Regions from separate parts of the Shewanella sp. JNE2 genome, predicted to be linked through region 1. Evidence: riboswitches for the same ligand, from Rfam matches in the RefSeq annotation. Region 1 holds a riboswitch; the other holds the start of a gene.
The links. Region 1 has a riboswitch for thiamine pyrophosphate ahead of MZ182_RS08260 (TonB-dependent receptor). Riboswitches for the same ligand answer to the same signal wherever they lie in the genome.

Region 1 (16,239 bases):
CCGATATTGAGTTCGCAAAGGCCAAGATAAGCGGTTTCATTGGGTAAATTATCGTCCTTTAATGATGTGAACAAGTATACGAGGTTGCAATTAAGCCTAATTCTCGGCACATTGCATAGTCATAATGAAAATAAATTCAGGATTAAGTATGCGTTCCGCAAGAACTTTTAGACCTCTTTTTCTCATCGTCGCGATGGCTTTGCCCTTGTTATCCTCTCCAAGCCTCTACGCAGATGAAGCGCCTATTTTCAGCCAAATGGCAACGGCACAACCCGTATGGGCCAAACATGGCATGGTCGCCAGCCAAGAAACACTCGCCAGTCGTACTGGCGTTGAGATCCTAAAACAAGGCGGTAATGCAGTTGATGCCGCCGTTGCTGTAGCCTTCAGTTTGGCAGTTACCTTACCACGCGCTGGTAATATTGGTGGTGGTGGTTTTATGCTGGTGCATCTTGCCAAAGAAAACAAAACCATTGCTATCGATTACCGTGAAATGGCGCCATCTAAAGCCAAAAAAGATATTTTCCTTGACGAAAATGGTGACGCAGTCCAAAAGTTAAGCCGCGAACATGGGTTAGCCGTGGGAGTACCAGGAACCGTTATGGGCATGAGCTTAGCCCTTGAAAAATATGGCACTATGACTCTCGCCCAAGTCGCTGCGCCCGCGATTAAAATGGCGCAGGAAGGTATCAGCATAACGCCAGATCTTGCCCAATCCCTTGCAGGCCTCAAACGCCGCATGACCCAATGGCCAACCACGGCAGCTATCTTCTACAAAGCTGACGGCAGTGACTATCAAGTGAATGATATTCTTAAACAACCTGAACTTGCCCATTCGTTAAGTCTTATCGCTGAAAAAGGCACCAAAGGATTCTACGAAGGTGAAACCGCCACTAAGCTCATCAATGCGGTGAAAGAAGCTGGCGGCATTATGACCTTAGACGACCTTAAACATTATAAAGTCGTAGAACGTGAGCCTGTTCGTGGAGAATACCGTGGTTATCAGGTGGTATCCATGCCCCCCCCCTCCTCTGGCGGCGTGCATATCATCCAAATGCTCAATGTGTTGCAACAATTCCCCATTGATAAACTTGGCCATAATACAGCACAAACCATTCATCTAATGGCTGAAACGATGAAATACGCCTATAGCGATCGTAGTGAATACTTAGGCGATCCTGACTTTTATAAAGTGCCAGTTAACGCGTTAACAAACGCTGACTATGCCCAAAAAATCGCCAGCAAGATTGCGATAAATAAGACAACCCCAAGCAGTGAAATTAAACCGGGTAAACTGGCTCCCTATGAAAGCGATCAAACAACTCACTTCTCAGTGGTGGATAAATGGGGCAATGCGGTATCAAACACTTACACCTTAAACTTCAGTTATGGTTCAGGTTTAGTGGCCAAAGGCACAGGCATTTTGCTCAATAATGAAATGGATGATTTCTCAGCCAAACCTGGTGTACCCAATGGCTATGGTTTAGTAGGTGGTGATGCCAATGCGGTCGAAGGTAACAAGCGGCCACTGAGTTCAATGAGCCCAACGATTGTGATGAAAGATGGTAAAGCCTTCCTTATCACAGGTAGTCCTGGCGGCTCACGTATTATCACCACAACATTGCAAATCATTATGAATGTCATTGACCATGGTCTAAACATTGCCGAGGCGAGTTATGCGGCGCGGGTACATCATCAATGGCAACCCGATGAATTACGAGTTGAGTCTAGCGTCAATCGCGATACCATTTCCCTGCTCGAAGCCAAAGGCCATAAAGTAACAGTGCAATCGGCGATGGGCAGTACTCAATCCATTATGGTGACCGAACAAGGTATTTTTGGCGCTTCAGATCCGCGTCATTCAGGTAGTGAAGCAGTTGGCTATTAATTGCTAACCAAATGAATAGTATAGAGAATAGATAAAAAGATGGATCTGTTAACCCTTAAATGAACAGATCCGTTCAAAAGACGGCAGCGATGACCCTATGCTGATGTATAGACACTTCCACAGTAAAAAAGCCGATATTAAGCATTCGTGGATTAATCCATTATCAAAAAATTATCGCTGCAATAGAATAAACAGGGAGCAACACTCCCTGTTTATTCTCAGTTATTGAAGAATGAATTATTGAGAAATTGCCCTAGCGCCACTAATCATATATTTACCTGCCATTACAACTACTAAATAGCTCGACTGGCGAGTCTTCAGGGGTAAGTTGTAACTGAGTCTCAAATGTCATGCCTAATTTGTTTAACAGCGACTTTGATGCTTGATTATGTGGGCTAACGATGGCGACAATAGGCTCAATTCCAAGCTCTTTGCCAACCTCAAGTGACGCCTTTGCCGCTTCAAAGGCATAACCTTTACCCCAATATTGCGGCAAAAAGGCATAGCCTAAATCCACATTCTCAAGCGTAGGTCTTTTAATTAACCCACAGATCCCAATTAGAAAACCATTCTCTGCCAGTACTACAGCATATAAACCAAAACCCTGCTCTGCATAGCTTTTCATCGGGCCATTGGTAATATAACCCTTAGCATCACTCAATGTCCGAACCCCCTTATCCCCAATATGATCGATAAAACCTTGGCTATTAAGTAACACTAGGATAAAAGAAGCATCCTCTGGCACCAAATGCCTTAGTATTAACCTCGGGGTACGGGTAACTTGCATAGGATTTCTCCACTCAAGATTTTATAAATAACGGGCGTATTGATGACCATCCTTCTGTGGCTTTTTAGGTGCAACGACGGCTGGCGTGCCAACATATAAAAAACCGACAATTTGATCCTGTGCTTTTAGGCCTAATGCCGCATTCACATTCGCATCAAAGGCAAAATCGCCAGTGCGCCACACCGCGCCGAGCCCCAAGGCAAACGCCGCTTGCTGCATTGCCATGGTCGCGCAGCCCGCTGCAATTTGCTGCTCGAGCACTGGCACTTTAGGATGATCCTGCGTTTTAGCTACCACGGTAATCACCATAGGCGCTCGCATTGGCATACCCTTGGCTTTATTGACAAAATCCTCATCGGCACCATTGGCTTTTGCTGCATTAACAAAAATATCGGCTAAGGTATTAAGCCCATCGCCTGTGGCGATAATAAATTCCCATGGTGCTAGGGCACCATGATCTGGCACGCGAATGGCAGCATCTAAGATGATCTTTAATTGATTCGCATCAGGAGCTGGAGCGGTTAATCGCGGAGTTGACTGACGGGTAAGTAAGAGTTCGATAGCGTCCAAGTTATTATCCTAATTCGATATAAATTGGGCTCAAGCATAACAAATTGTGGATAAAGAGACATAAAAAATCCCACCACAAAAGTGAGATTTAACCTGTTGCTGCCAGCCATCCAAATAACGGCTCAAATTGAGCCATGTCTGATACGAGTAACATAAGCGTGCTTCACTAAAAATTCCGCTAATGAAATAGATACTATCAAGTCGATAATGCTTTCATTGATTTGAATTCTTTTTCAAGCGCCTCTTGATTTAGCTCCGTCAAATCTTGAATTAACTTCCCGAGTTTTTTATAGAAATGTTTCGATTGCTTGGCAGATAAGCTACCGTTCATCGCGAGCAATAAAGTGCCAAAGGCTTCTGTATTCTGACGTAAAAATGCTTTATGTTGCTCAGACTTAAGTTCATCTGGTTGGGTCATTAATAAGGTCAAACGTTCTGTTAAAAGCACTTTATCGGCACGTTGCCCAAGCGCAACCTCAAACTGACGCAACCATTCATGCCGGTATTCAAGCCACATATCTAAAGTGGATAAACGCTGTTGGTTATATTGGTGGATAAGTGATTTTTGCTCTGCACTTACGCTGCCCAGCCAATCTTCAAACTGCTTTTGTAAACGCTTGTCGGCATCTTTTTGTAATTGTTCAGGGCTTTTACCTGCAAACTCTTTGACTAGCGCTTGCTCATCTTCCCGTAGCTTTGTGAGAATTTGTTTTACCTGACTATCGGTCAAAGACATGATGATAGGTAGCAATTCTGGCATCGCGAACTCAAACACCCTAAACCAATGGCGCTTGGCTATATCCACATGTCCAGCCCACAGCAATGGCGTTAACTCATTGGTTTTAATTAAATTTTCAACTTCTTTTAATTGCACTACATAATGAGCTAACTCTTTGGATTGGTGCCAAAAAACCATTTTTTCAACCAGCGTATCAAATGCCTTCTGCTGTGTTTTATCTAAGGTGACATAATCCTCCTGCTCCCAGCCGATGGCCCAGTCGAGGAAACGATAACTGAATTTAGTGGAACAGGCGCTTAAGCCTAAAAGACACACGAGTAGCATCACGCTTTTTTTCATGCTGAATTATCCATCCTAGAAGTGTCTCTTTAAGACGCGGTAACTGATATAAAGTTGCTTGTTTTATAGCATTGTTTTTATAAGTAAACGTAGTAAGAAATACGTTTATTTTATGACTACTGATTTAATACACGATAATAGGCGAGTATTTAGTCAGTGCAAAATATGGATCCTATGGACATGGGTATAACCGATTAATTAAACCTCGTGCGAAATCATCGGCCAGAAAAAATCAAACCAAGCAATATATTCTGTACGGCGATTTGACTCAGTTTGCTGCGCCGCCATCAATAGCGCCCAATAGCACGCAAATACCCAATAGAGTTCAATCGCAGCGGGTACTGCCAATGCGGCATCCATCGTTAAATAAGGATGATCCTTTAAGTATTCATCCAACAAAAAATGTTGCTGTTTGGGGGTTAACGCGTGGGTGGCTAATACAACCGCAAGTTCACAAAGTGGATGTGAGGCAGTGGCATACTCAAAATCAATACAAAATAGATGGTTATTTTGCAGTAACAGATTATGGGGATTCAGATCCCGATGGCAAAACTGCGGCGCAACTAAACAGGCGGCAAGTTTATCAGCCCATCGTTGGATATCAGCTTGTATGCCAACAAGTTTAGTAACTCGCCCATGCCATGCGCTATCTAACTGTCGATGATGAATTATGGCCGTTTCCGTGGCGGTAGGCAGTGTTGCATAGTTTATCATTTGCTGATGATATTCCTGCCATTGCTCAGTCACACTGATAGCATAAGGACCCGCAGGAAGATCGCGTAACTTGAGCAATAATTCCAGTAATAAAATATGCGCTTGCCCATAGTGCGGTATTGTTGTGCTTTGAGTATTATCGCGCTTAGCATTCTGCAAAAAATCACGCGCGCACAGTGGTTTTTCAAGATCCCGCCAAAATAGCGTTGCCGGTTCTGAAATGGGGTCATCTTGAATCCCATCAGAGGCAATAAACTCACTTAAGTAATACCGCTCATCATCACTCACCCAAAAAAGTTGCGGGGCAACCTTAGCCTTTGCCAATTGCTGCCAATAAAAATGCTCCTGCTCCCGAATACAAAAAATATCAGTGGCGTTTGCATTTACCCTAAGCACATAACTCGCTTTTGGCGTGATAATTTTATAATTATGATTACTGAGTCCCCCTGAAAGCTCGGTAATACTGAGCACGGTATCAAGCCCCGCGGCTTCCAAAATGGGGAATAGTGTTTTATAAAACTCAGTCGATACTGGTGCGACAACTAAACTTGAGCAGGTTAGATTAACTGCCTTAGGTGTGGATGACATTCCTGCCGACCTTTAAATAATAGAGTAAAATTAGCGAAGCAAACTCAAGGTGTTATCTTGACGATTATCGTTAGCTAACGCTGCACGCCACAGGAAATACCCCACCACAGCCATCCCCACATATAGGACAAATAACAAGGATGTCAGCATCAACCCCTTGCTAAGATAGAGATAAATAGAAACGAGATCGATAACCACCCAATAAAGCCAGTTTTCTAATACTTTTTGAGCGACTAAATAGGTGGTCATCACGGCAAAACACGTTGTCGCGGCATCTAAATACGGAAATGCAGCTTGGGTATAAGTCGCCATACCATGACCGACTAAAAGCGAAATACCCCCAGTGGTGACAATTAATATTAAGTGTTTTTTCAATGACCAAGTGGTCACTTTAACGCCTTGCTGTTTATCTCCACCTTGAGTCCAGAGCCAATAACCGTAAAGTGCCATCGCCATATAATAGACATTGAGTATAGACTCCATCAGCAAGGAGACCTTCCAAAACAACACAGTGTAAATGGCTGTGCTGGTAAACGCTGCCGCCCAGCACCAAACGCTTGCCTTCATTGCCAAAAGCAAATAGGCCATCGCCAGCAATACGGCCAAGGCTTCCCATGCCGTCATCACATGGACTTCACTGAAGGCTATATTCATATTCTCGAGCAAGGTTAACCATAAATCTGTCAATGTGTTGTTCTCGCTGTTACTGGACGAAAAGGCACAAATTATCAATGCTAGGTGCTAAGTGCTAAGTGCTAGGTGCTAGGTGCTAGCAAAGATAATATTACATTACTCACTGTGGGCGAGATTAAGCTCACCGCCGATAAACTTACAGACAAATACGGCTTTGCCCCATTTCTCATGGGCGGCTTGCATCTCGGTCACCAGCATGGTCATCACATTTACATATTCGCCGCATACCTGAGTTGCCATCGCATTGGTCACGCGTTCAATATTGGGATAGCTGTCCAGGCGACCAATAAACCACTTGATCGGATCGAGGTAGTTTTCATTGAAGGGATACATGCTAATTTCTGCGGTCAGTTTCATTTTAATTCCTTGATATTTATTTGCGTTAGATAAGCGACAGCCCTAGTCCGAGACTAGGGCTCAAACCACTACATAAACTTGACGTTAAAGGTCACACCAATCTGGCGCGGATCGCCATAGCGAATATATTGTTTTTCTGCCCAGCCATTATCGGGCTCGTTACCAAAATAGAAACCACGAACGCCATATTCTTCATCAAATAAATTACGGCCCCATAAATAAGCCGACCAAGCACTCGCCTCATAACCAAGCCGCGCATTCACAACAGTATATGGTTCAGAGCGGGAGTCGTTACTGTCTGAGTAGTAAAACTCGCTCTTGCCACTCATATTCAAGTTGGCAAACCAACCTGAGTTAGCACGATAGGCCCCGCCTATGCTGTAGGTAAAATGGGGGGAATGGGCCAGATCTCGGTCGGTTAAGTCTACAAACTCATCTTCACCCACCTCATACTTATAATCACCATAGGCGGTATTTAAATAGCCAACGCTAGAATATAAATGCCAATTACTATCGATGTACCAATTAGCATCAATTTCAAGACCATAGTTTTTTGAACTTCCAGCATTATCTACAAAAAGAATAAACTCACTCATATCTTCAGGATTTTTTTTAGATGCAGATACTTGCTGGTCTTGCCTATCCATATAAAAAACAGCAACATTAGTACTGAGAACTCCAGATAGCCATGCTGACTTAAGGCCTAATTCGTAGTTATATAAAGTTTCAGTATCAAATTCTTTTTTATCCGCCAAATTCGCAGGTAAGGTCATATTAAAACCACCCGCTTTATATCCCTTGGCAACTCGAATATAGGCATTATGCTGTTCACTAAAAGCTTTACTCAATGCGAGATGACCACCCCACATTGTTTCTGATGGTGAAAAAACATCCAGATTTGTATCGCTATAATCACTTGAGCGATGTTCTAATCTCAATCCAAGAGACAGTAAATAATCATTACTCATATCAATATCGAGTTGACCAAACATCGCATAATTTTTCGCATCATATGTTGAATCCAAATATTTAGTTCTTTCTTTAAAGCTAGGATTCAAACCACCATTACTATATTTTGCATAGTCAACCAAACCGTTATCTTCTTGCAAATTCGCAAAATAAATGCCAAATAACCAATCAGTCGACTTGTTAAATATTTTTCCTGCATCATTTGAGGTTAGACGTAATTCTTGAGTAAACGTTTTTCTTTCACCAACTTTTGACCATGTTGCATCATACACACAATGCAACTTTCCAATTGAGTTCCAATCGGCATCATAAATATCACATTGTTTCCCAGACCAATAATCTGGGTTAGCCCAATCGCCATCGTAACTATAATGATGATCGGTATTGGCAAATGAGGTAAGTGATGTCAGCTCAAACTGCTCTGCACCTGAGTAAGTCGCTTTAAAACCCACACCAGTGGTGCGCTGGCTATCAACGCCAGGCTGATCCGAGGTCGTCTGTGTTGGTGAATTGGTTAAACTCCACACATCATAACCATTATCAAAATTGGCATGTAGCAGGGTTAAATCCAGTTGCAAATCATCGGTTGCATACCAGCGTAATTTAGCGCGACCCGTAAATTCATCACGGCCATTGGTGTCATCACGTCCTAAATACAGATTATCGCGATAACCGTTTTGCTGATGTTGCTGTAGCGCCACACGGTACAGCAACTTACCAGAATCCGTTAATGGTCCAGAGCTAAAACCGCTAAAGGTTTGCAGATCGTCATTGCCTAAAGACACCTCTGCGCCATGTTCAAACACATCGGTTGGATCATTACTTTTTAAGTAAATTAATCCCGCTAAGGCATTGGCGCCGTAGCGTGTCCCCTGTGGCCCACGCAGCACTTCGACTTGTTGTAGATCATACATACTCGACACCATGCCGATACCAGATAAGTCAATATCATCAACAATATAGCCTACCGATGAGTTAGGTGCGCCTTGATATTGCTCTTGCTCACCCACGCCGCGGATCTGAAAATATTTCGGCCGCGAGCTGCCACCTGACCAATTAACGTTAGCGATGGAATTAAGCACATCTTCAAAGTGCTGTGCGCTTTCATCTTGAATTTGCTGGGCATCGATAACGGTTATGCTTGAAGGCATTTTTTCTAAACTGGCACTGCGAAAATCCGCCGTCACCACCATGATTTCCATCTCAGTGTTCGGATCGGGTTTATCGATAGCATCGGTTTGTGCAAATGCAGAGGTGCTGAGCGCGGCGGCAATGGCTAAGACCAACGGTGCTCGCTTCAAGGATATGCTAGAAATGTGATTTTTACTGTTAAACATAGGACCTCAAATATAATGTTTGAGATCCGGCAACGAATAAGCGATTCAGAAGTGTGCTGTTGATTGGCCCATTCCTACGCCGGTATTAGCCGGATCAGGTTCTAAGGGTTCGTCTGATGACATCTCAGTTTGCAGTCACTAGAGTTAAAGTGAACTCGCTGCAAACACCCCTTGGCGGCGCTTAGTATACATGACGAAAATAATAAAGTAGACACACTTGTGCCTGCGATATCCTTAAATGTCACTAAAACCTTGTCTTTCAGCACAATGTTAAAAGTCTTATGCTAAACGTCAGGGCAAAAATGCCCACCGTCGCAGCTCAAATCCTTTAGCTCATTTGACCACTTCTCACGATAATGTTATAGAAGACCGCGATTTTGAACAGGATAAGAGGATCATACTCAATGCAGCTAAAACCGTTAGCCAAAGGACGTTATAGCCAGCGATGGGAGCAAGACTATCCCCTTATTGAAGCGGTGATACTAAGCTGTATCAGCGAAGTTAAAATGCTTAAAAAAGGCGCTCATCTAATGACACAAGGTGAAGCCATGGCCTCACTGGTATTGGTAAAACAAGGGCGCGTATCACTTGGCCATACCGCCAGAAATGGTCGATGTTTTCAATTAGGGACTATCGATTGTGATTCGCAACTTTTTGGTGAGATGGAGTTTTTTACTCAGTATCACTGTCAGTTGGATATTATTGCCAATGAACCCTTAGAAATCATGATCATTAGCGCCGAAAAACTGCAGTGCTCCCTTGGGCAACATCCGCAGCTTGCGTTATTTTTCGCCAGTGCCATTGCTATTGACTACCAAGACACCGTCGATATTTTTACCCGGCGACTGCTTTATCCCATCAGCTATAACGTGGCATATGATATTTACCATGAATATTTAAATGATTTACCCGTCGATGGCTTTAGTAAACGCTATTTAGAGGCGGAGCGATTTGGTACAACAGATCGGGTCTATCGACGTGCGCTACAGCTACTTGAGGAACGTGGCCTGATTGAACGCAACAAAGAAGGGATTAGGATTAAAGATCTCAATGCCCTTAAACAATTCGTTGAAGCTGCGATATAGCAAAATTAAAAAAGCCCACTCTCGAGGTTATTCATTCGCGAAAGTGGACCAAATCAATTAACTTAGCAAATGGATCTTAGGCCGCTGCAGGCTTCATTCGACCTGAAACAATCAACATAATAAATATCGCAACATAAAGCAGTGGAATAACATACATCACAGTTTGTAATCCGATTATGCGCTCAAAGAATGAGCTAATGGCGGGACTAAACATGGCGCCAGTACTGCCACTGATCAGAATATAGGACACATTTTTACTACTGGCTTTTTTAACAAAGGACACGCCATAAGCAATAAATGCGTTATATAGGGCTGCGCACACAAAGCCATAACCGTAGGTTAAATAACCTACCCAATTAAGCTTATCGGTCGTCACAATCATAAAGGTGATGATCATAGCAAGGCCGATAATTGCGACTAAAAAATGGTGAATTTTTACCCGCGTCACAATCAGCGTCGAAATTAATGCACCAATCAGTGCTGCTGACCAATATTGAGTAATAATATTGCCCGCGTCTTCAAATGGAATATTAAATTTTTGCTTAACGAATAAGGGAGCCCACGTTAAAAATGTATACAGCGCCAACATGCCTAAAAATAAGCCCACACCGCCGCTAATAATGCCAAAATTCCATTCCGATTGTTGCTTATCTTCAGTAGTCGATGATTGCTCACATAACGAAAAATTAGTAAATAAGGTAATAATCACGGTTCCCAACGCCACGAGACCTACAGCTAAGTAACTGTAACTCCATGACAATGAACTTGTGAGTGCATACGTTGTGATTAAAGGGAAAATAACCCCCGCAATATTAAACGTGGCATCTTGTACGACTAGCATGGTGCTTTGTAATTTCTCTTGCCACACCGATACCACTATTGTACCGGCAATACATAACCCCATACCGCCGCAAAAACCAATTAAGGTCATGGCTACCATCACGACTTGTAGAGAATGGGTGAGATGTAATGCCACAGCACACACTGCCACTAGACTGTAACTAATTATGGTAATTCGCTTGATGCCTAATTTTTCAATAAAGAAAAAGGCAGCAATAGTACCCGCCAATGCGCCACCATTAAGCAAGGAGAATATGGAAGCAACGTCATTCACGTTTGCTGAAAATTTATCTGCAATAGGCTCAATCAGCATCCCAAATTGAGTGGCAAAGCCCGCCATTATAAAATTAGCGAGAAAACTAATTGCAGTTAAAGTGATTTTATTATTCATTTTGTCATTCCATCGGTGAAATGCTAAGGATACAAAGGATAGCGTTAACCCTAATTAAGCGCGGTTTCTAAGGCGAGTTCGATCATATTATTGAAAGATAATTGACGCTCTTGCGCCGTTGTTTCTTCACCCGTTAAACAGTGGTCCGATACCGTCAGAATAGCTAAGGATTCAATTCCCTGTTGGTGTGCCAAACCATAAAGTCCTGCCACTTCCATATCAATACCCAACACTCCGAAACGCTCGAGCGCAGGGATCATATCTTCGTCGGGATCATAATAAAGATCGCCACTAAACACGTTGCCAACTTTCACGCTAATGCCTTTTTCATTGGCTTTGGTATAGGCTTTATGCAGTAAAGAAAAAGTCGCCGAGGTCGCCATTTGGTAGCCACTGCTGCGTTTAGCGTTAGTGGGTGAGTCCGTGCCAGCGGCTTGAGCTAAAATCACATCGCGCATTTGAACATGCTGTTGGGTCGCCCCTAAACTGCCGATACGAATAATACGTTTAACGCCGAAAAAATTAATCAACTCATGGCCATAGAGCACCATAGATGAAATGCCCATACCATGGCCCATCACCGAAATGCGTTGCCCTTGGTAATAACCTGTGTAACCCAGCATATTGCGAACATTAGTGACTTCTACGGCATCAGTAAGATAGGTTTCAGCAATATATTTAGCCCGCAGCGGATCGCCCGGCATAATTACAGTTTCAGAAAAATCAGTAGGTTGCGCATTAATATGAGCCGTCATAGGTCTATCCTCATGTGGTAATATGCAGATAGTAGTGCTCAACCGCGAAATATTTTTAGGACTAAAGTCCGGATCTTCTCTTGCTGTCCCCCTTTTTTGTTAAAAGTGGATGATTTATCGCAACGTTTACACTCAGCATCATAAAACTTAATAACAAACCATGACTTATACCAATCACATTAAATATCTAATCAGTTCAGAGCCTCACAGGCATCTCAATCCAAGGCGCATTGACGCAGAAATGGTCATTCCCTTTTAAGTCAATGCAACACGGGAGTGGGATGCCTGTGTGGCTCCCGAAGGGCGGGTTTCAACGCGCTTTATACTGCGTTTAAGGCTTTTGACAGAGCACCACTATGCCTTCAAGCCTTCGCCTTGTCTAAAGCGCGTTGAACTCCCGCTGAATGAACAGATATTTAATACGATTGGTATTAACACATTGTATTTGATACAAATAAAAAGACTTATGCCAAAAAGAGTAAGTCTTTTTAAAATATATTTTATTTCTAAAATGTAGAAAATCCGATACAGACTCTACAAAAGCAAGCACCAATCTAATTTGAATAGGTCTCGCGCACATAAACGTCAAATTTCACCACTTGGGCGTTCGGCGCCACAGCCGACACCTGCAATTGCTGTTTACCGTGCAATTTCACCGATTTCCAGCTTGTTGCCTCATCTTCAATAGTAAAGCCGCTGGCATCGTACCAAGTGAATTTATACTGCACGCGCATATCGGTAGAGGTTTTACTCACAATCAATGCAGAGCCTTGAATTAAATCACCTACACGGCGCGCATCAATATTTTCGATCGCAATTTTACGAGCAAAACTGCTACTATCAACACGAGTCTCACCTTGTGAGCTTACCGAAATACCCGCCGTATTTGAGGCACAAGCACCAAGCGTAAGCGCTGCAGCCATGATTAACCCTGTGTAGATATGTTTCATGTTGTTCTCCCTATCTAGCGATAAAGTATTGGGCAAATATGGCCCACTTTGACTGGCAGTAATACTCATCGACAGAAGCTGAACTCATGCTTAATCATTTGGTAATGAGTCGCCCAGCGGGGAGTACTATCACTTAATCTATCAAAAAATGTGCCCGAGCAGTGGCAATAAGTTGTTTACGATTAGTTTGCCAACAATCAATATTCACGTTGGCAACTCGTCGACCCTGACGGGTAATTCGGCATTCAGCAAAGCTATCCTTGTGCAGGCCAGCACGCAAATAGTCGATTGAAAAATCAACAACTTTAGGTACTTTGGCGGTTTGCATAAATACCATTAATTGCACTATTGCCGACATTTCCATAAAGCCTGCAATCACGCCGCCATGAATGGCAGGTAACACAGGATTACCGATATTATCGGCTTTGGCGGGCAGTTTAAAAATCAGTTCATCACCAAAACGCTCAACCTTCATACCAATGAATTTGGCATAAGGAACATGCTCAAGTAAATGGCCAAAATCATTAAGCTCGGTCGCGCGTTTAACGATGCCTTGGACATCGATAGGCGCTTTTACTTGGGGGTTTTGAGTAACACTTTCTGCTAACGCAGAATGATTTTGCTCACCACTCCCACCTAGCACAGATACTGTCTCCCCCATAAGTGCTTGTCTAAATGCATCTCCGACCATTTCAGGGCTGATCCGCATAAAAGAACCTACCGCATGGGCGATGGGATCATCGATACTGTCTTGATAAGCAATTGCGCGGGTAAAGGCAATATTAGAAGACAACTTATAACATTCAGCGAAGCCATACACAGGTTTATTAGGCTGCGCTGGCTTCATATAATCCACCCGTAAATCGAGGGTGGGAGAAATCTCTAATGATTGATATTTTTGATAAATAGCACTCACAACTGCACTGCCGCAAGCGGTATCCATTAAGGTCGTGATAACCCCACCATGGATAACGCCAGTATCTGGATAACCAATTAATTCAGTGCTGTAAGGCAATTCAATCAACACATGATGCTCGCTCGCCTCCAGAACAGCTAAACCGAGGCGACGACACTGGGCTAATTGTTCCACAAACCGCTGCGCCATTTGGGTCAGCGGAAAAAACTCGGGATTGACCTTCATTGACCTTGGCTCAACATGGGACCCAGTGGTTCTCCGCCCACGAGGTGAATATGAATATGGTACACTTCCTGTCCACCATGCTTGTTGCAGTTCATAATCAGACGATAACCATCCTTCGCAATGCCAGCCTCAGCGGCTAATTTTGCAGCAACTGTCATCATCCGACCCAGTGCCGGCTCATCAGAGGCTTTCATCTCGTTCGCCGTTGGAATTAAATGATTTGGCACAATCAAAATATGGGTTGGCGCCTTAGGGGAAATATCTCTAAAAGCGGTAACCAATTCATCTTGATATAGAATATCCGCTGGAATTTCACGACGAATAATTTTACTGAAAATGGTTTCTTCGGCCATGGGGCGTCCTCCTTGGGTTAGTTGGCATAGTATACTAGCAATTTAACACTTTGTGTCTGCAGATATTTTGCTTTTCATTTGCCTGTTGCAGGCATTTTTGGCAGCATGACCACCATTAAAACACTCAGGTTTTGCAGGATAAATATGATCCATTACCAGATAATCCCCGTTGATCCGAAAGCCCATTTATTTGCGGTCACTATGACGGTATCTAAGCCCAACGCAGTGCAAATATTCAGCCTACCCGCTTGGCTGCCCGGCAGTTATATGGTGCGAGACTTCGCCAAAAATATCATTGAACTCAAGGCTCAGGATGCAAACGGCCAAGCACTTAAACTCACCCAATTAGATAAGCAAACCTGGTCGGTTGACCATAATAGCAACGAAATTATTCTGACTTATCAAGTGTATGCTTGGGATTTATCGGTGCGCACCGCACATTTGGACATGACCCACGGTTTCTTTAATGGCAGTAGCGTTTTTTTATCGGCACACGGTTTTGAAGATCAAACTCACACTGTCGCTCTGTTGCCTCCCACAGAATTAGCGTTAGGTGACTGGCGCGTCGCGACCAGCATGAGCCGCACCAGTGGTGATGACTTTGATTTTGGTCAATTCAGTGCCGAAAATTATGATGAACTGATCGATCATCCCGTAGAGATGGGATTATTTATCCTAGGGAGTTTCGATGCCTGTGGCGTGCGGCACGATATCGTACTCAATGGCCGCCATCGCGCTTGTATGCCAAGACTTTGCCAAGACTTAAAGGCCATTTGTGAGTGCCAAATTAACCTCTTTGGCACACCTGCCCCCTTCAAACGTTATTTGTTTATGACCACAGTATTAGACAATGGTTTTGGCGGTTTAGAGCACAGAGCGTCTACTGCATTAATGTGTTCTCGCAAAGATTTACCCCTTTCAATCGATGCGCCCATCAATAATGACTATCGCACCTATTTATCTTTATGTAGCCACGAGTATTTTCACAGCTGGAATGTGAAACGTATTAAACCAGAGTGCTTCCGCCCTTATCGACTCGAAACAGAAACCTACACATCGCAACTGTGGGCCTATGAAGGGATAACCTCTTATTACGATGATTTTCTGACCTACAGAGCGGGACTTGTCGATAAACAAAGCTATTTAGATATGCTGAGTGAAACCTTCACCCGCGTTTACCGTAGTCCGGGGCGTTTTAAGCAAAGTATTAAAGATTCAAGCTTTAATGCGTGGACTAAGTTTTATAAACAGGATGAAAATGCACAAAACGCCATCATCAGCTATTACACTAAAGGCGCACTGTTTGCTTTGTATCTCGATTTAACCTTAAGAAGCGAGACGCAAGGCAAGCACACTCTCGATGATGTGATGACAATTCTATGGCAAGAATATGCGCTGCAAAACCGTGGTACCACAGATGATTGCCATCAAAAGATTGTTGAGCGCTTACTCGGGCGTGATTGTCACGACCTGTTCGCCTATTTAAATAACACCGACGACATTCCATTGGCTCCTTTACTTGCTAAATTTGGCGTCGAACTTACCCTTCGGGCCAGCCAAGGCGCGCAAGATGTAGGCGGGGTCAAAGCCAAAGGTTATGAAATAGCCTTTGGTGCTAAAACCCAAGCCGCACCAATCGGTTTAAAAATAGTGACTGTTACCCAAGGCAGCCCTGCCCATCTTGCAGGTTTAAGCGCAGGAGATGTATTAATTGCCGCGGACAATCTTCAAGTCACAGGGCAA
Region 2 (16,239 bases), 330 kb from region 1:
AAATGCGCGACTTTGGCCGATTCCTGTGGTAAGGACTCATCGTGGTAAGCCCGAGCGGTGTCAGGATCGAGCCCTAGGTTATATTGATCTTCCCAGCGGAATTCGAACCGCGCCTTTGCCAGCGCATTATCACGAATTTGCGCACTCGGATGACCTTTGGCCACATCGGCGGCATGGGCGGCAATCTTGTAAGCAATCAAACCTTGCTTAACATCTTGTTTATTCGGTAATCCTAAGTGTTCTTTTGGTGTTACATAACACAACATGGCGCAGCCGTACCAAGCGATCATGGCCGCGCCTATGCCGGAGGTGAAATGATCATACCCAGGTGCGATATCGGTGATTTGCGGGCCAAGGGTGTAAAACGGCGCTTCGCCGCAGTGAGCTAACTGCTTGTCCATGTTCTCTTTAATGAGCTGCATCGGGATATGTCCCGGCCCTTCGATAATGGTTTGTACGTCGTATTCCCAGGCGATTTTGACTAGTTCCCCTAAGGTTTCAAGCTCTGCAAACTGGGCTGCATCATTAGCGTCGGCAATCGATCCGGGACGCATACCATCACCTAAAGACAGGGATACATCGTAAGCGACGCAAAGCTCACAGATCTCACGAAAATGGCTATAGAGGAAATTTTCTTTGTGGTGACTCAGGCACCATTTGGCCATAATCGAACCGCCGCGGGAGACAATCCCAGTGACACGTTTAGCCGTCATCGGCACGTAACGAAGCAGTACACCAGCATGAATAGTAAAGTAATCAACACCTTGCTCCGCTTGTTCAATCAAGGTATCGCGAAACACTTCCCAGGTTAAATCCTCTGCTACGCCGTTCACTTTCTCCAGCGCTTGATAAATCGGCACTGTGCCGATGGGCACTGGCGAGTTGCGGATGATCCACTCGCGGGTTTCGTGGATATAACGACCCGTGGATAAATCCATTACCGTATCTGCGCCCCAACGGGTTGACCAGACGAACTTTTCTACTTCTTCCTCGATGGAAGACGTCACTGCCGAGTTACCGATATTGGCGTTCACTTTCACCAGAAAATTACGCCCGATAATCATAGGTTCTGCTTCGGGATGGTTAATATTCAGCGGAATAATCGCGCGGCCACGGGCAACTTCGGCGCGGACAAATTCGGCGGTAATCGGTTCACCAACTAAGGCACCAAAGGCTTCGCCCTTGGCTTTACGATTGAGGATTTCATCCTGTACTTCGGCGAGTGCCATATTCTCGCGGATCGCCACATATTCCATTTCGGGCGTGATAATCCCTTGACGGGCATAGTGTAATTGACTGACTCGTTTACCCTGCAGCGCTCTGCGTGGGCGGACAATGGCACTCGAACCCGCCTCAAAACGCAGATGATCTAAACCATCATCGGCGAGTCTTTGTTGGGTAAAGTCTGAGGTGGCACAGGGTAATTGCTCTGTATCCTTGCGGGCTAGAATCCAGTTTTGTCTTAATTTAACAAGGCCTAGACGCACATTGATATCGGCCTCAGGATCGGAATAAGGTCCGGCGCAATCGTACACGCGGATTGGCGGATTTTTTTCCATGATAGGCGCATCATCTGTACCGCCGACAAGGGTGTCAGTCTGCAGAATTTGTCGCATACCAACGCGAATATCGGCACTGGAACCTTCAAGATAAACCTTTTGTGAATTAGTATGTTGCAGCGGCGCTAACGTATCGATAAAGGCTTGGGCCTGCGCGCGGATTTCTCGGCGACTCGGTGCCTTAGGCACTGTTGATTGACTAGACTCAACCGATTTATTAGGCACTTTCGATTTATTAGGGATTGTCGATTCTGGCGCTGTGATGTCTATCGCATTGGCAGCTATAGCTAGGTTTTGATTTGAACTGGACATAAGCAATCTCACGTTAAAAAATGGAGTTGCTTGTCTGGAGAATTGCGTTGTTGATAGCTGGCATGGCAATCAATTTTTGTGGCCAACACTGGCTTCAAAAATTGAGTTACCCTGCTCAATAACAATTAAATCTAAACATTAAGACTTAAAGCACTGCTGAGTAAACAGGTGTTAAAGCCGTCTATTTTCGCGATTTAATGTGTGTTATTACGCTTGTTTCCTTCGCAGGTTTTAACCTGATCAGGTTCAACGGATCCCGAATAAACGGTCTCAGCCAAGAGGCACTCCGACAAGATGAGTGCGCAGTATAGACAGAAGCGGCAGCAACAAACAAGGAAAAAAACAATTAAAACCCTTAACTATCAATCCAAAATATAGATTCATAACATATTGTTTTTAAATGAGTAAATAAAGTGAAACTAACAAAGTTATAATTGGCGTGAAAATAGATCATAAAATAAAGTCACTATTTATGGGGTTTGAGCATCATTTTATTTAATCGAGATTGAATGGCATCATCAATAGCTTGATTGATTTTTTTGCCACTGCAGTCAAATGGGAAGCCTAAATTTTCGGCGTATGGATTAACTTGAGTGCCGACTTGTACCACGCGATAACAAGTATCCCCTTTACGCACAATACGATTTGGATCTAAGGGTAAATCGTGACTCGTTCTGCCAGCGAAATCATCGGCGTTAGGAACAAATAACACTTCCATCTCTGGGCTCATTTCACTCATATTCGATTTCCGGGTGAATTTATCGGCCTGTTCAATCACGAGGTCATCGAGCGCTTGCTCTCGCTGACGCTCAAAATAATGCTGGGTGAATAAACTCATGCTTGAGCTTGTCGCTATTGTGCTTTCACCTTCTTCTGCAGGCGAACTCTTAGCACCAAGTTGCGGCTTTAATTCTGTGATATCCAACGTATTCGTTGGTTTTTTTGCTATCGCTTCAGCGGGTTGTTCTTCACTTGGGGCTATTGATTGAGTTTTGTTTGGTTGAGGCTTAACTGGAGTTTGCGGGGCGGGAATAGGTATAGACGCAACAAAATTTGCTGATTCAATCTTATCCTCGGCCTTTATCTCAGTTTCGGGCTCTGAGGTTTCGGCTTTCTCTACCGCGGGAGCATAAATAAAGTAAGCCTTGATCGCTGCCACTTTAGGGCCACGGCTTTCTATTTCCTTCAATCCAAAGGGATTTAACTGCGGGCGCCACAAAATATAGATCAGTAAAAATAAACCTACATGCACTAGGAGCACAAAAAATAACAGACTTACCCCTTTATTATACGGCTGGCTTACACCGCGATCGCAAACTAACGAATCCTTATTAGTGGTAAAAGCAGGCGCTAAAGCATCATCTAGATCACCAAGATCATGTTTATGTTGAAACACAATAGAAGTCTTATCTTCTGGCAACAATATTGTCGGCGCAAGCAAAGCACCATCTGCATCCTCCTCACCCGTAGCACGGAGATCAGGTGATACAAATAAAGACAGAGCATGGGGTTGACGTTGAAAAGGCAAAATCCATCCTTAGGTTTTGTGTATACAATTGATTTCGATAGTACTTAACGTGGAACGATTGCACTTTGTCGGTGAATATTGAAAGTGAATTATCCAATAATTATATTTATTTGTGAGTGCTTGACGCAGATTAGAGGAGACAAATAGAGCAAAGTTCAACATAAATACACAAGCTCCAAGCGTAGCACTTACCCCAATACTCGATAAGATACTTGCCAGTTGAGACAATAAGACAGGAAAACGGGATAACAATTGGGCTAGAAGAGAAGCAATAAAAGCAAGCTGCATATTTAGCTTACAAGTGTACGCTTAAATATGGTGATTTATTTTGCTAACTGGTAAACTCTATTACCATCGTTTGAAAGTGCGTATCCACCATGCCAAGCCAAAGTATTATCGAGCAACAAAACTCAACAAAAACCAATACTAAATTTATGCCATATAGTACTAATGAAGAGATAGCTAACAGTGTATCCCATGGCCTAGGTGTGATCGCAGGGATAGTGGCATTGGTGCTAATGCTGCTAAAAGGCCAAGACCATCTTACGATAACTCAACTTACGGGCGTTTTCGTTTACGGTGCAAGTATCATAGTGCTTTTTCTATGTTCAACCTTGTACCACAGTGTTAGCCATTCAGGCTGGAAACATAAACTTAAGATCGCCGATCACTGTGCAATTTACTGCCTGATTGCAGGAACTTACACACCTTTGATGCTGATAAGCCTACAGGGAACACAATCGATAGTGATTTTAACGGCGATTTGGTCGCTAGCAATTGGCGGGATTTTGTTCAAAACATTATTTATTCATAAGTTTAAAAAACTCAGTTTAGCGCTATATCTGACAATGGGGTGGCTATGCGTGACTATCATAGGTGACTTAACCACAGCCATGTCAACACTTGGGTTTAACTTATTGATTTTAGGCGGACTATTTTACACCCTAGGCGTCATTTTCTATGTGGGAAAACGCATTCCATTCAACCATGCAATTTGGCATCTGTTTGTATTGGGAGGTGCTATGAGCCATTTTTTTTGCATTTACTTAACGGTTATTTAAATACGGATATTCAAGCTGATAAATTGGAATCAAAGCATCCTGCCAAGTGCTCAATTAAGGTTATTGAGCGCGGTAAATAGCGACATTAATTGTGTGGCTTGATTTTCATAGCCCACTTGTTGCCAAAGGGCAATAATACACTCCGCAGTACAAAGCCCGCCCTCTAGCTGATTGCGCCTTAATACAAAAGTGGAACCACTTTCCTTATACGGTAATGCAATTCTTGCTGCCGATTTCAGATACGAACTTTGGCGTAGCATCTTTCGAGCCTCCTGCCACGTACCATCGAGGATCACAATTTGTTTTGGTCGTGTTAATGCTGGCTTAATTAGCATATCTTGCTTGAGATTTTTCTCTGATGCCGCTGGAAATAAAAGCTTAGCCTCTTGAGAGGCTAACGCAGCGACTAAGGCTGGATCTGGTGCAGTTCTTGACCAAGGTATGCAGATAACACTTTCGGGAAAGGCCGTTATAGCGAGCCGTCCAGTATTATTTGCCCGTACTAATTCACGCTCATGGGTAAGTAAAATAATTTGCACTGTCACCTACCCTCTAAGCAAAAAGTTAACCACTACGTTTTTACAAATCATATTGATTTATTTAGTTTAAAAGCTCTTCCACTATCCGTTTTAGTAAATACGTTTCGCGCTCTATCGATTGTCCTTTATGAGGTGAATGACGCCGCACATCTTCATTATGAGCAATGGCCTGATGGATATTAATCCACTCAGGTCGCATACCATTTTTGATCTCATGGGCTTCTAAGGTAGGAGTCCCTAATCCTCGTACGCCTAAGTCGATATCAATTTCACATTGATAGCAATAGGATTCCATATGCACAACATTTGCATTTTCACGATACCATGGACGAAACTCTTCATAGCAGCCGAAGGGAGCTAATACTTTAATCGCAATAGCGCCCGTTTCTTCGCGCAATTCACGGATAAGTCCAGCTTCGACACTCTCTCCCTCATCAATGCCACCTCCAGGAAGGCTATAGTCATGGTATTTTTGAGTATAGAGCAGGAGAATATCATCACCAGATAGCACTATGGCTCGTGCTGCTCGGCGGTGAAAAACTCTCGCAGTGAGTAAATTTACCGCAGGATCTTGGGTGGATTTAAGGAGACGCATGTATGGCCCTGTCAGCGAAAAAGAGCAGCAGCTTAAACCAAAAATAACGAAAAGCGGATCAAAAAATTCTCGGTTACACCTGTAAGTCCTAAGCAAAACACCCTATTACTTGGGTTAGTCTTAGCACTGTTGCTCATTCATATGTTTAAATTCATTTTTAATCTGTTGATATTGTGTAGGCCAATTATCATACCAGTCCATAAAATCACTTGCCGTCATCGGAACTGCAATTCCATAGCCTTGACACATCTGGCATCCCAGTGTCGCAAGTACTCTGCCGTGCTCAATGGTTTCAACCCCTTCAGCGATAACGGCTAAATTAAACACACTTGCAAGGCGAATTACACCTTCGACTATCCTTAAATCATCTTGGTCAACTAACATATCACGCACAAAACTTTGATCGATTTTAAGGGCTGAGACGGGTAATTGACGTAGATAAGTTAAAGAAGAATAACCTGTACCAAAATCATCAAGGGAAAAATGCACGCCAAGACTGGCACATTCTTTCAAAATGCCAATCGCTAGCGTCATATCTTTAATTGCAGCACTTTCTAGAATCTCTAGCTCAAGGGAGGATGTATTCACATCAGCAAAATTAGCTAATGTTTGTTTTAGGAAATCATAAAAGTGATCCGCCAGTAACTGTCTGGCGCTCACATTCACACTGATATTGATATTTTTTCCACTACGATACCAACGCTGGATTTGTGCTATAGCGGTGTTGATCACCCATTCACCCAGCGGGATTTCAAGTTCACTCCCTTCAATATCAGGCAAAAATACACTGGGTGATAATAGACCACGTTGTGGGTGTAACCAACGGATCAAGGCTTCGGCTCCGATCACTTCTCCTGTGGCAAGATTCACTTTGGGTTGATAAAAAAGCACAAACTCACGCTTCGCAAAGGCTGATTTGAGCTCTTCTAACCATTTTCGTTGAGCAAGCAACTTACGATCGACGTCAGGGTCAAACATTTGAAAGCAGTTCTTCCCAGCCGCTTTCGCCATATACATAGCATGGTAGGCATGGCGTAACAGAATATCAGGATCAACATTATCTTCTGGATATAAACTCACCCCAATGCTGGCGCTTAGGCGCAAATTTTTATCCCCAATCAAGACAGTTTGATCTATTGCACATAACATTCTCTCAAGCACTTGGGTACATTCCGCCTCTGAACAAATATCAAATAGTGCCACAAATTCATCACCACCAACTCGCGCTAATGTATCTTGCTCACGCATGATCTTAGAAAGGTTGTCCACTATTGCGACCAAAAGTTGATCGCCAACATCATGACCATAATGATCATTAACGGCTTTAAAGCCATCCAGATCGAGAAAACAGACTGCGCATAGCCTGCCATCACGGTTTACTCTCGATATCGCTTGTTTAAATCGATCAAGTAATAATCTTCGGTTAGGTAATCCCGTTAAGGCATCATAATTTGCAACCTTATCTAATTCAGCTTCGTGATTTTTAAGTTGGGTAATATCCGCTTGGGTTCCTGAAATCATCAAAGCGCGACCTTTACTATCAACCTCTACTATGCCGCCTTTGCAAAGTACCCAACAATGTTCACCGGATTTCTTTTTACATCTCACTTCAAGTTCAATACTCGGAGTGAGGTGCCGTAAATGTTGTAACACCACTTTTTTCACTTCACGTTGATCTTCGCGACAAACAAATTGCGCCCAGTTTGTCGCTTTAAGCTGCATCTCACCGGTTTGATACCCTAAAATGGCTTCAAATCGCGGACTGATTTGAACTTCGCCCGTCGTTACATTCCAATCCCAGTAACCTTGATCCGAACCTTGAATGACTCGTTGTAACTGTGCAGTTTGCGCTGCTATTTGCTGTTGAAGCAGGCGAGCTTGGGTAATATCCTGCACTGTACCTTGTAACTTAATGATGCGTCCTTGTTCATCCCGCGTTGCTTGTCCCCGAGCCTTAATCCAACAGGGTGATGTATAAGCACGATAAAACTCAGCTTCACATTCATAGGGTTCGCCAGTGTCTAGACATTGGCTTACGGCATCATTAAGCTTTTGCCAACTTTCAGGGGTAAACAGTGACTGTGCCTGTTCAATGTCCAGTGCTTTTTTTGGTGATAATCCATAGATTTCAAAAACCTGCTCAGACCAAGTATGGGTATTGGTCACAAGATCCCACTCCCAGCTACCAATACCTGACAATTGCTGGGCTTGCCTTAGTCCTGCCTCACTCTTACGGATCAATTCAGCACTTTGCTCCTGTACGGTAATATCCCTTGCAATCCCAAAGAGACCACGAACTTCACCTTTAGAATCAACAACAGGGCCTTTTGTGACTTGAAATACAGCTAAACCACTCTTTAGCTGTAAGTGTTCCTTATGTGTGGTGACTTTCTTTTCTTTCAGTACAGCCTCATCTTTTTGATGGATTAATGCCGCTGATATGGGTTCAAATAATGCATCATCATTTTGACCAATCATTTCCTGCATTGATTTACCCACAAACGCTGCGGCACCTTGATTGGCAACCACATAGCGCCCTTGTAAATCCTTCACAAAAATGGCATCTGTTGTTTGTGAAACCATGGATTCAAGGAGCTGATGATTTAAGTCGGATTTTCGTAATGAGGCTCTTAGATAACCACTTAAACCACTAATAAGAATGCCGTTCACACTTAAACTAACAAACGGTAGCCAACTGAGCATCATATCAAGCGGTGACTTTTCCACATTCGAAACCAAAAAGTACACACACAGAGTCGAAATTAATGTAGCTAATAAACCTGGGGCAAATCCTCCCATAATCGCACTTAGGGATATAGGTAATGTAAAAAGCAATAATAGCAACCGTGCTTGTAATTCAAGGGTTAAATAATGGGCAAACCATAGCGTTAACAATGGGAAAAGTACGGCAATTCCATAACGGAACCAAGGACTTTGACCGAGCAAGACAGAACGAGAGAAAGTGATTTCAATGGCGCGATGTGAGGGCGCAATATGGCGATCTGGCACGGCATTCAAGACAAACAAAAAAACCAATGCGGATGTCAGTACAAAAAACACGCCTTTGGCAAGGGAAAAACGGAAAACAGTCTGTTGATCCGTAATAAAAAGTAATAATTGATCTGAAAAGTATATCCAACCTAAAGCAAGGAGAGCATAGCTTGCAACTGCAACTACAATAAATTGGAGCCGTGAAAAATTATACATTAGTTCGATATCACTCCTATTGATCAATATTAGCTAGTATCTCGACGTTCTAGATCTTCAATTCAATCTTCAATAACTGCTACGAATCGCAATCCAATTAATAGATATCAAGTAGATACAAATCAATCTACCCATGGGTTGATATTCACAATGCCATTAATCAATATTTAATCCACAAGACTAAACTTAGCAGTTTCTACTCTAAAAGCCATTAATAACAATGAATAGAGATGCAAGCAGGCTGATATTTAAACTTAAAAAGCGTTAGAAATTTGTGCAAGCTGAGACTGATAGGCGTGAATAATATAAGGAACTTGCAAATCACTTGGCATTCGCTGGTAATGGGCTATCACTTGGGATAAATAACGCTTAGCTAAATCAAGATCCTTTTTATCTAAATCCTCCCACATTAATGAACCCGTCAATGTAACTGGATGACCATGACAAGGACGTTCGAGGGTCACATGAAGCACTTCATAAAAGCGTCGATTCTCTTCTAGTAGGGTCTCAGCCTGAATAAAGAAACCCAACTTGGCTAGGGAGTGCCTAACATAATAATTATGATGCACGGGACACAAAATAAACTCTATCTGTCTTGAACCATGACGAGAGATGAGTGCTTGAACGAGTTCAATTAATAACTTACCACCCACTCCCGCAATAATAATCAAATGTGTGTTTGTGATGTCTGTTTGCTCAATGGGTAAATCAGCAGCATTTAGACAATGCACTTGCCACTGACTAATACCCAGTGTGTTTTGAGCAACACTGTGCCCAGTACTAAAGGCTTGCTTAGGGAAAAAACGTTGTAAATCTTGGGTTAACTGCAACATTAAAGGGGCTACACAGTCGACAAAATGTACCTGGTTGGCCGTATTTCTTTTAAGTAACATCATGCCAAGTAAACCATGATCACAACAACAATCCCAAATATGATCATAATGCCCTTGCACCATATGATTAATGTGTTGTAAACGCTGGCTAATTTTCACACTTATGCCCTATTACTGTGATACAAAAATAGCCGTATTTTACCTGATCCAAGCATAAACAACCTAACGGATAAAAAGGCGTCACACTATAAGACCCAACACCGTCGAGCATATAACAAAAGTATCACATCATCATTAGGTTGCATTCCCCTGAATGTATGCCTCAGTTATAGTTAATTTCTATCTAGCTCAATAGGCTAAGCATTATTCGGATATTGAATACCCTAGCTATACTCAATTAAGGAGAAATAGCTACCTAAGCCGCTAAGAACTATTAGCAATAGAAAATAACAATAGAAAATAGGAGTGAACATACATGAGTAAAGTGTTTATCGTTGCACAACAGGGAAATACACATACTGATACCATTTCAGAAGGAATGAAACTGGCTAATGTTCTCAACAAACAAGCAGAAGTTTTTGCCTACTGTTATGAATATTTCTCTGGAGCTGAATATTATAATCCCCGCTTAGCAGCTGTGGCCCAGCAAGCATTGATGAAACGTCGAGAAGAAGAAGTTCGTGAGCAGTTAAAACATATTGATGCGAGTGAAATACCACTGCATTTAGTGTGGAGTAAATCCCTCTATGAGCACGCCTGCCACCACTCAGCAAGACATGGTTTTGATATGATTATCAAAGGTATCGACAACAAAGAGCACTATCTACCGATTGACTGGCATTTAATCCGTCACACTCAAGTGCCCCTTATGCTGCTCTGTGATAATCCCTTGAATAAAGCGAACACAATTTTGATGGCAGTTGATCTCGATGCCTCAAATCCGCAAAAACAATCACTGAATGACTTGGTAGTCGAACAGGCCAAAATGCTTGCCAATGCTACAGGGGCTGAGCTGCACTTAGCCCATGTTATTCGTGTGCCACCCATACTACGTGATATGGATGTGATCAATATCCACGAAGTGACAGAGTCTGCCCATCAAAAACATGCAGATAAACTCAAGGCATTAGGGTTAGCACCGGAAAATATCCATCTGATTGCGGGCGATCCTGAGTTATGCTTATTTGAACTTTCCTGCCGTCTAAAAAGCCGTTATCTCGTGATAGGCGCTCGACAACGACAAGGATTATTAGGTTATGTTTTAGGGAATACGGCAGAAGCTATCCTCAGCCGTATGCGCAGCAATGTCCTTGTGGTGCCAAAAAATTCAATGTCAGAATCATAATGTTAAGCAGTTGTCAGCTTACTTTATAAACACAGGCTGTCAGCCAAAATGAGTATGCAGTCTTAGCTGAGGTGATATTACTGGCAGATATTGACCCGTGTAACTCAATGGAAATAAGTCATTCGCTAACAGCCCTTACTCATCGGGGCTCTTAGCAAATTGTTCTTAACACCGATGACCAGCATTCCAGTCAACTGTTAGTGCAATCATCTATTGGTTAGATTAATCTAAATAACCTTACCTAATGGTGGTTGCCTTGCAGTACAGGACCGATTTATTAGAAATACATCGTTTTACGCGTTTCGAGAGCTCGCTAGCGCACTTAGGTTTTAGGCATTTTCAGCCCTTAGCGTCACTTCGCCCATGGGTACACCGTTACTTTCATCTGCAGGTGGCAACAAATTTACCGCAGAGTATCGAACAAACTTTCTATCCTGACGGCGGTACCAGCCTACAGTTCTATTTCCCAGCACCAAGCCTTAATACAAACTCCGATGAACCTAAAGTAGTTTTTCACTGTGGTCAGAGTCTACATTCCCACGCATTTGTCCCCGGAATAGAACAAATGATCGTCCGTTTTCATCCCGGCGGTGCTTTTCATTTACTCGGAATTGCAGTGCAAGAGATTCAGCAAACAAGTTCACATACTGTAATCGAAGCCACTCAATTGCACCTACCAGGATTAAATCAGTTATTATCACAACTCGCAGACACCAATCAGCCAATGCAACGTATCGCCCAACTCGAACAGTGGTTATTACAGTTAATCAAGCCACAACTTGATAGGGGAACATGGTCTACCGCAGGGATTGTGCAAATGAGTTTACCAAGGCTTATCCAACCTCAAACCCGTTTAGAGAATTTTTATGGACAACTTGCCCTAAGCCGCCGCCAATTTGAACGCAGATTTAAACAAGAAACGGGACTCTCTCCGGCACAACTACAGCAGTTAAACAGAGTCAAAATCGCCCGCGATCTACTTAGTCAATCACCCGAACTTAATCTAGCGCAGGTGGCATTTGATTGTGGGTTTTACGATCAAGCTCATCTACATCAACACTTTGTCAGGGTGACACAGCAAACACCAGGGCAATACAAAAAACGCAAAATGTCGCAAATCTCCAATCTAACGCAACGCTAACTACTTATATTGAAGCCTCAGTTTATAGGAGGTTTTTATGTCAGAACGTATACCACACCAACAAATTTATCAGCTACAACCCGCACTATCCCAAGCACTAAATAGTTTAGATAAAGCCGCCGCTGACTCGCAGTTTCCACCATTATTGGTGCATTTAGTGAAACTGAGGGCATCACAATTAAATGGCTGCGCTTTTTGCCAGCGCATGCACGCACAGGAAGCCAGAAGTGATGGTGAAGATCAACTGCGTTTAGATCTGCTTGCCGCTTGGCATGAAATCGATGGAATATTTGATAAACGGGAACGTGCGGCTTTAGTGTGGACAGAAATACTCACCCAAGTTGCGTCGGCCCCTATTGCTGATAGTCAATATGCTCAGCTTGCCGAACATTATTCAGAGAAAGAAATAGTGGATCTCACCAGCTTAATTATTGCCATTAATGGCTGGAACCGCGTTGCTATTGCCTTCCATTTACAGCCCATCTAATTGCAATATAAAAGACGAATAAAAAGGGCACTGACTTTGGTGCCCTATTCGCTTGTATCGCTATGTTGTTAGCTTAACGTCAATGCCACTATTTTAAGCGGATGATTATTATCGAACGAGGGGAAATCTTCATGGGGATCGAGCCAAGTGTGCGCAGTAACTGTACGGCCTTGTTTTTCAACACAGCGCACTAAACTGTCGAACCATGCTTGGCGCTCTACCTTAGCCACATTATTGCAACAGACAATAGTCCCTCCTGATATAGTTGCCAGTAATGCAGGCTTAAACAGGCCTTGATAGTCATTGACGAGATCCACAATCCCAAAGGCACTCTTGGCATAACGCGGGGGATCAAGGAACACTAGATCAAACTGAGTTTGCACCAATTTGGGATAGCTAGGTAATTTTTGATTTCGGCGCCCACCGACACTCAAGCCTGCTAATTGGCGCAGTGCCGGAAACGCATCGCTCTGCACAAACTCGCACACATTCGATACCTGATTTAACGCCGCATTCGCTTTTCCCGTGGCTAAGGCAAAGGAAGAAAAGTCGACATTCATCACCCGAGTCGCGCCGCCAATAGCTGCCGCCGTACCAATACCGCAGGTGTAAGAAAACAAATTCAGCACGGTTTTATCTTGGCTGTGTGCCCGCACATATTCACGGCCAATACGCATATCGAGGAATAACAGTGGATCTTGCCCTTCGTGGCGCAGTTTAGTGCTGAACTTAATGCCATTTTCCTGCATCACCCGCTCAGCACTCGCAATTTCTGCCATTGCGGGTGATAAGATGTTCAATACGCGGGAATGGCCTAATGAACGGTCATTATACACAATCGGCAAATCGGCCTGTTGCAACAAAACAGTGCCGACATCGGTCAACTCTTCGTCGGTTAAGGTCTGATGAAAACTCTGCACTAGCCAAGTATCGCCGTAACGATCGACATTTAAGCCACTTATGCCTTCGACAGTGCCATGGAACACCCGAAAGCAATCGGTTTGATCCTGTTCAGCTTGTTGTAAAAAATCATGGCGTTTCGCCAGAGCCGTCGATAACAGCATTTGAATAGACATAAAAAGCGGGACTCGCGCAGTGGAAACCTGCGTAAGGTTTCAAGAGGGAAAACGGCATAATAGCAAACTAGGTCGCACAATATCGGAGAAATTCACCAAGCCAGTGCGAAATAATCGGCTTTGGCTCGATCTCACAATGTCGCGGTGACCTTAGCATCGAACTCTAAATAGCATTATTGGATATCGCGTTAGATACTACTCATGGTGATCAGTTTGGGATAATCATTACATGAACCTTAGCACTCGGGTTTCTGCTAGGTTAAGTATGCGATTAACTTAAGCCGTTTTCCGAATGCTCTCCCATTCTTAGTGCATTTCAAACTAACTTATGTCAGCCGTTTGCTATTCAGTTCGCTGAATCCTTGAAGTATAAGGCTAAAGCAAGCCGTAGAGTCTTCCTGTGGTAACAGATGCCCATATCGCTGATCCTCTAAAAATACCGTATCCGGTGCTAGCTTTTGCCACTGTGACTGGCAGTCGCAAACGCTAACAAAGTATGGCGAAAATAACTCTTTTGAGACAAAAATCCGACAGTTCCTTACGGCTTAAGCATTTACACGTCATCAAAGATCAAATCACTTCAATTAATGACTCTAATCCAGGCGCTGTCTTCGTTGGTACAAACTCGATCACCTCAAACTCGGCAACATCAGCAATGCTAAATGGGTCTTGGTGCAAAATAGCCTCCAACACCGTTCGAGATTCAGCCTTCGCTAAGATAACACCGCCAGTACGTGGCACCTTGCGGCCCGAGGCGACGAAAGTCCCTGCGGCAAAATGCTCATCAAGATAGGCAATATGGGCGGCTAAATGTAACTCTACTTCCGCAATAGGCTTTTTATAAGTAAGCAAGACAACGAACATAGGTATCCTTTAAATAACTGAAAAAACTAACATAATAGAACAAGTAAAACCGCTTAACGCTTATGTTTTGAGTAATCCTGTGGCGTACAACCAAATTGCATTTTAAAAGCCGCACTGAAACTGCTAACGCTTAGATAACCTAGACTATGCGCTACCCTCGTCGTGCTTTCTCCTTGGGTTAATCGCTCAAGAGAATTTAATAAGCGAAATCTTTGTCGCCATTGCCGATAAGTGAGGCCCGTTTCTGCTTTAAAGAGTCGCTCAACGGTTCGCACACTTGCCCCCCCTATTTCGGCCAGTTCTGTCAGTGAGTAATTAACTTTAGGTTGACGAATAATTGTTTGGATAAGACGACTAAGCCTTGGATCTTTTCCTGCGGGTAAATGAGCATCAACACTATCGAGTGTAGCTAGCTCGTCGATAGCCGCTAAACCAAGCCTAAGTAAGCGCCCTGCCTCCATTGATTCCGCTTCACACAATCTGAGGATAATTTCCCGCATCAGTGGCGTCATGGTCACCATGACCACTTGCTTATTATGTTCTCTGACACTATAGCTTGGGTCAATGTAAAGATTGCGAGTATGAGCATAGGTTTCACTACTGACTTGATGGGACAAATTGCAAGGGATCCAGACCGCATGGGTTGATGGAACCACCCATACTGCACTTTCACTACGAACCCGTAAAATTCCTTTTACAGCCCAAAGTAACTGTCCTCTTGGGTGTGCATGGGGTTCAATACCCGCTTCGGCATCCAAATTACGAGCATGGGTGAGTACAGGCCTATGGGGATCGATGATAAATGCGGCGTTACTGGGTGCTAATAATGTCGCTTTAGGAACAATGTCTGACATATAGCCATCTTAAAACGTCAAGGTAAGTACGCTATCTTAAGATCCCTCTTCTAAGTAGGCAACCCGTCAGGTCTTTGAGTATGAAAAGTGTCAGTAGCGTAAAAAAAATAGCCTTTACTAGTGCATTATTCATCGCCATCTTGTTGGCCGTTTTTCCTCTAAGTGAGTATCCGACGATATTTTCCTATAGTGCTGGCGTAGTATTAGTGACACTGATGTTTTGGAGCACAGGCTTCTTTCCCCCTTTTATGGCAGGTTTGATCTTTTTTGCTCTCGCGACCATTTTTAACCTTATCGAACCAAGTCTGCTTTTTTCTGGGTTTGGCTCGACTGCGGTGTGGTTAATCATTTCTGGTTTTGTGATAGGCAGTGCCATTTCAGAATCAGGGTTAAGCCGCAGAATGGCCTCACTACTTTCACCCATGCTCACTAGCAGTTATCTCTACTTGATTGCAGGCCTTGTCCTGAGTGCAGTACTACTTGGTTTTGTTATGCCATCATCCGTCGGCCGTGCGGTTGTGCTTGTGCCAATTGGCATGGCTTTAGCCGAGCAAGTTGGGTTTGAGCGAGGCAGTAATGGACGAATGGGTATTGCAACGGCCTTAGCACTGTCTTGTAATATGCCAAGTTTTGCAGTGTTACCATCTAATATTCCGAATATGATCTTGGCAGGTTCCAGTGAACGCCTCTTTAACATCAATTTTGGTTATACTGAGTATCTCTTGCTGCATTTTCCAATCTTAGGTTTGCTCAAGTCGATTTTAATAATTACGTTGGTGGTGTATTTCTTTCCTGCACATATTGATAAAAAGTGGCTTAGTAAAGAGAAAGAAACTTA

Region 2: linked by a shared signal. The riboswitch ahead of thiC (phosphomethylpyrimidine synthase ThiC) and the one ahead of MZ182_RS08260 (TonB-dependent receptor) in region 1 are both predicted to bind thiamine pyrophosphate.

What each region holds. Positions count from the first base shown of each region.
Region 1 covers NZ_CP096169.1:1,829,629-1,845,867, reverse strand. The annotation lists gene MZ182_RS08300 (GNAT family N-acetyltransferase) at 1-40, opposite strand, end outside; gene ggt (gamma-glutamyltransferase) at 149-1,888, shown strand; gene MZ182_RS08290 (GNAT family N-acetyltransferase) at 2,163-2,675, opposite strand; gene MZ182_RS08285 (NAD(P)H nitroreductase) at 2,697-3,245, opposite strand; gene MZ182_RS08280 (DUF6279 family lipoprotein) at 3,442-4,323, opposite strand; gene MZ182_RS08275 (phosphotransferase) at 4,522-5,625, opposite strand; gene pnuC (nicotinamide riboside transporter PnuC) at 5,656-6,312, opposite strand; gene MZ182_RS08265 (hypothetical protein) at 6,415-6,675, opposite strand; gene MZ182_RS08260 (TonB-dependent receptor) at 6,744-8,981, opposite strand; TPP riboswitch at 9,036-9,163, opposite strand; gene MZ182_RS08255 (Crp/Fnr family transcriptional regulator) at 9,386-10,066, shown strand; gene tsgA (MFS transporter TsgA) at 10,143-11,297, opposite strand; gene deoD (purine-nucleoside phosphorylase) at 11,348-12,052, opposite strand; gene MZ182_RS08240 (hypothetical protein) at 12,342-12,569, shown strand; gene MZ182_RS08235 (YcfL family protein) at 12,607-13,002, opposite strand; gene MZ182_RS21435 (PaaI family thioesterase) at 13,136-14,143, opposite strand; gene hinT (purine nucleoside phosphoramidase) at 14,140-14,496, opposite strand; gene MZ182_RS08220 (M61 family metallopeptidase) at 14,641-16,239, shown strand, end outside.
Region 2 covers NZ_CP096169.1:2,155,862-2,172,100, reverse strand. The annotation lists gene thiC (phosphomethylpyrimidine synthase ThiC) at 1-1,871, opposite strand, end outside; TPP riboswitch at 2,072-2,170, opposite strand; gene MZ182_RS09765 (hypothetical protein) at 2,338-3,399, opposite strand; gene trhA (PAQR family membrane homeostasis protein TrhA) at 3,777-4,460, shown strand; gene MZ182_RS09755 (DTW domain-containing protein) at 4,511-4,999, opposite strand; gene MZ182_RS09750 (NUDIX hydrolase) at 5,061-5,594, opposite strand; gene MZ182_RS09745 (EAL domain-containing protein) at 5,715-8,801, opposite strand; gene MZ182_RS09740 (tRNA (adenine(22)-N(1))-methyltransferase) at 9,056-9,793, opposite strand; gene MZ182_RS09735 (universal stress protein) at 10,110-10,979, shown strand; gene MZ182_RS09730 (helix-turn-helix domain-containing protein) at 11,224-12,120, shown strand; gene MZ182_RS09725 (carboxymuconolactone decarboxylase family protein) at 12,158-12,607, shown strand; gene MZ182_RS09720 (class I SAM-dependent rRNA methyltransferase) at 12,676-13,683, opposite strand; gene MZ182_RS09715 (YciI family protein) at 14,254-14,547, opposite strand; gene MZ182_RS09710 (AraC family transcriptional regulator) at 14,601-15,401, opposite strand; gene MZ182_RS09705 (SLC13 family permease) at 15,482-16,239, shown strand, end outside.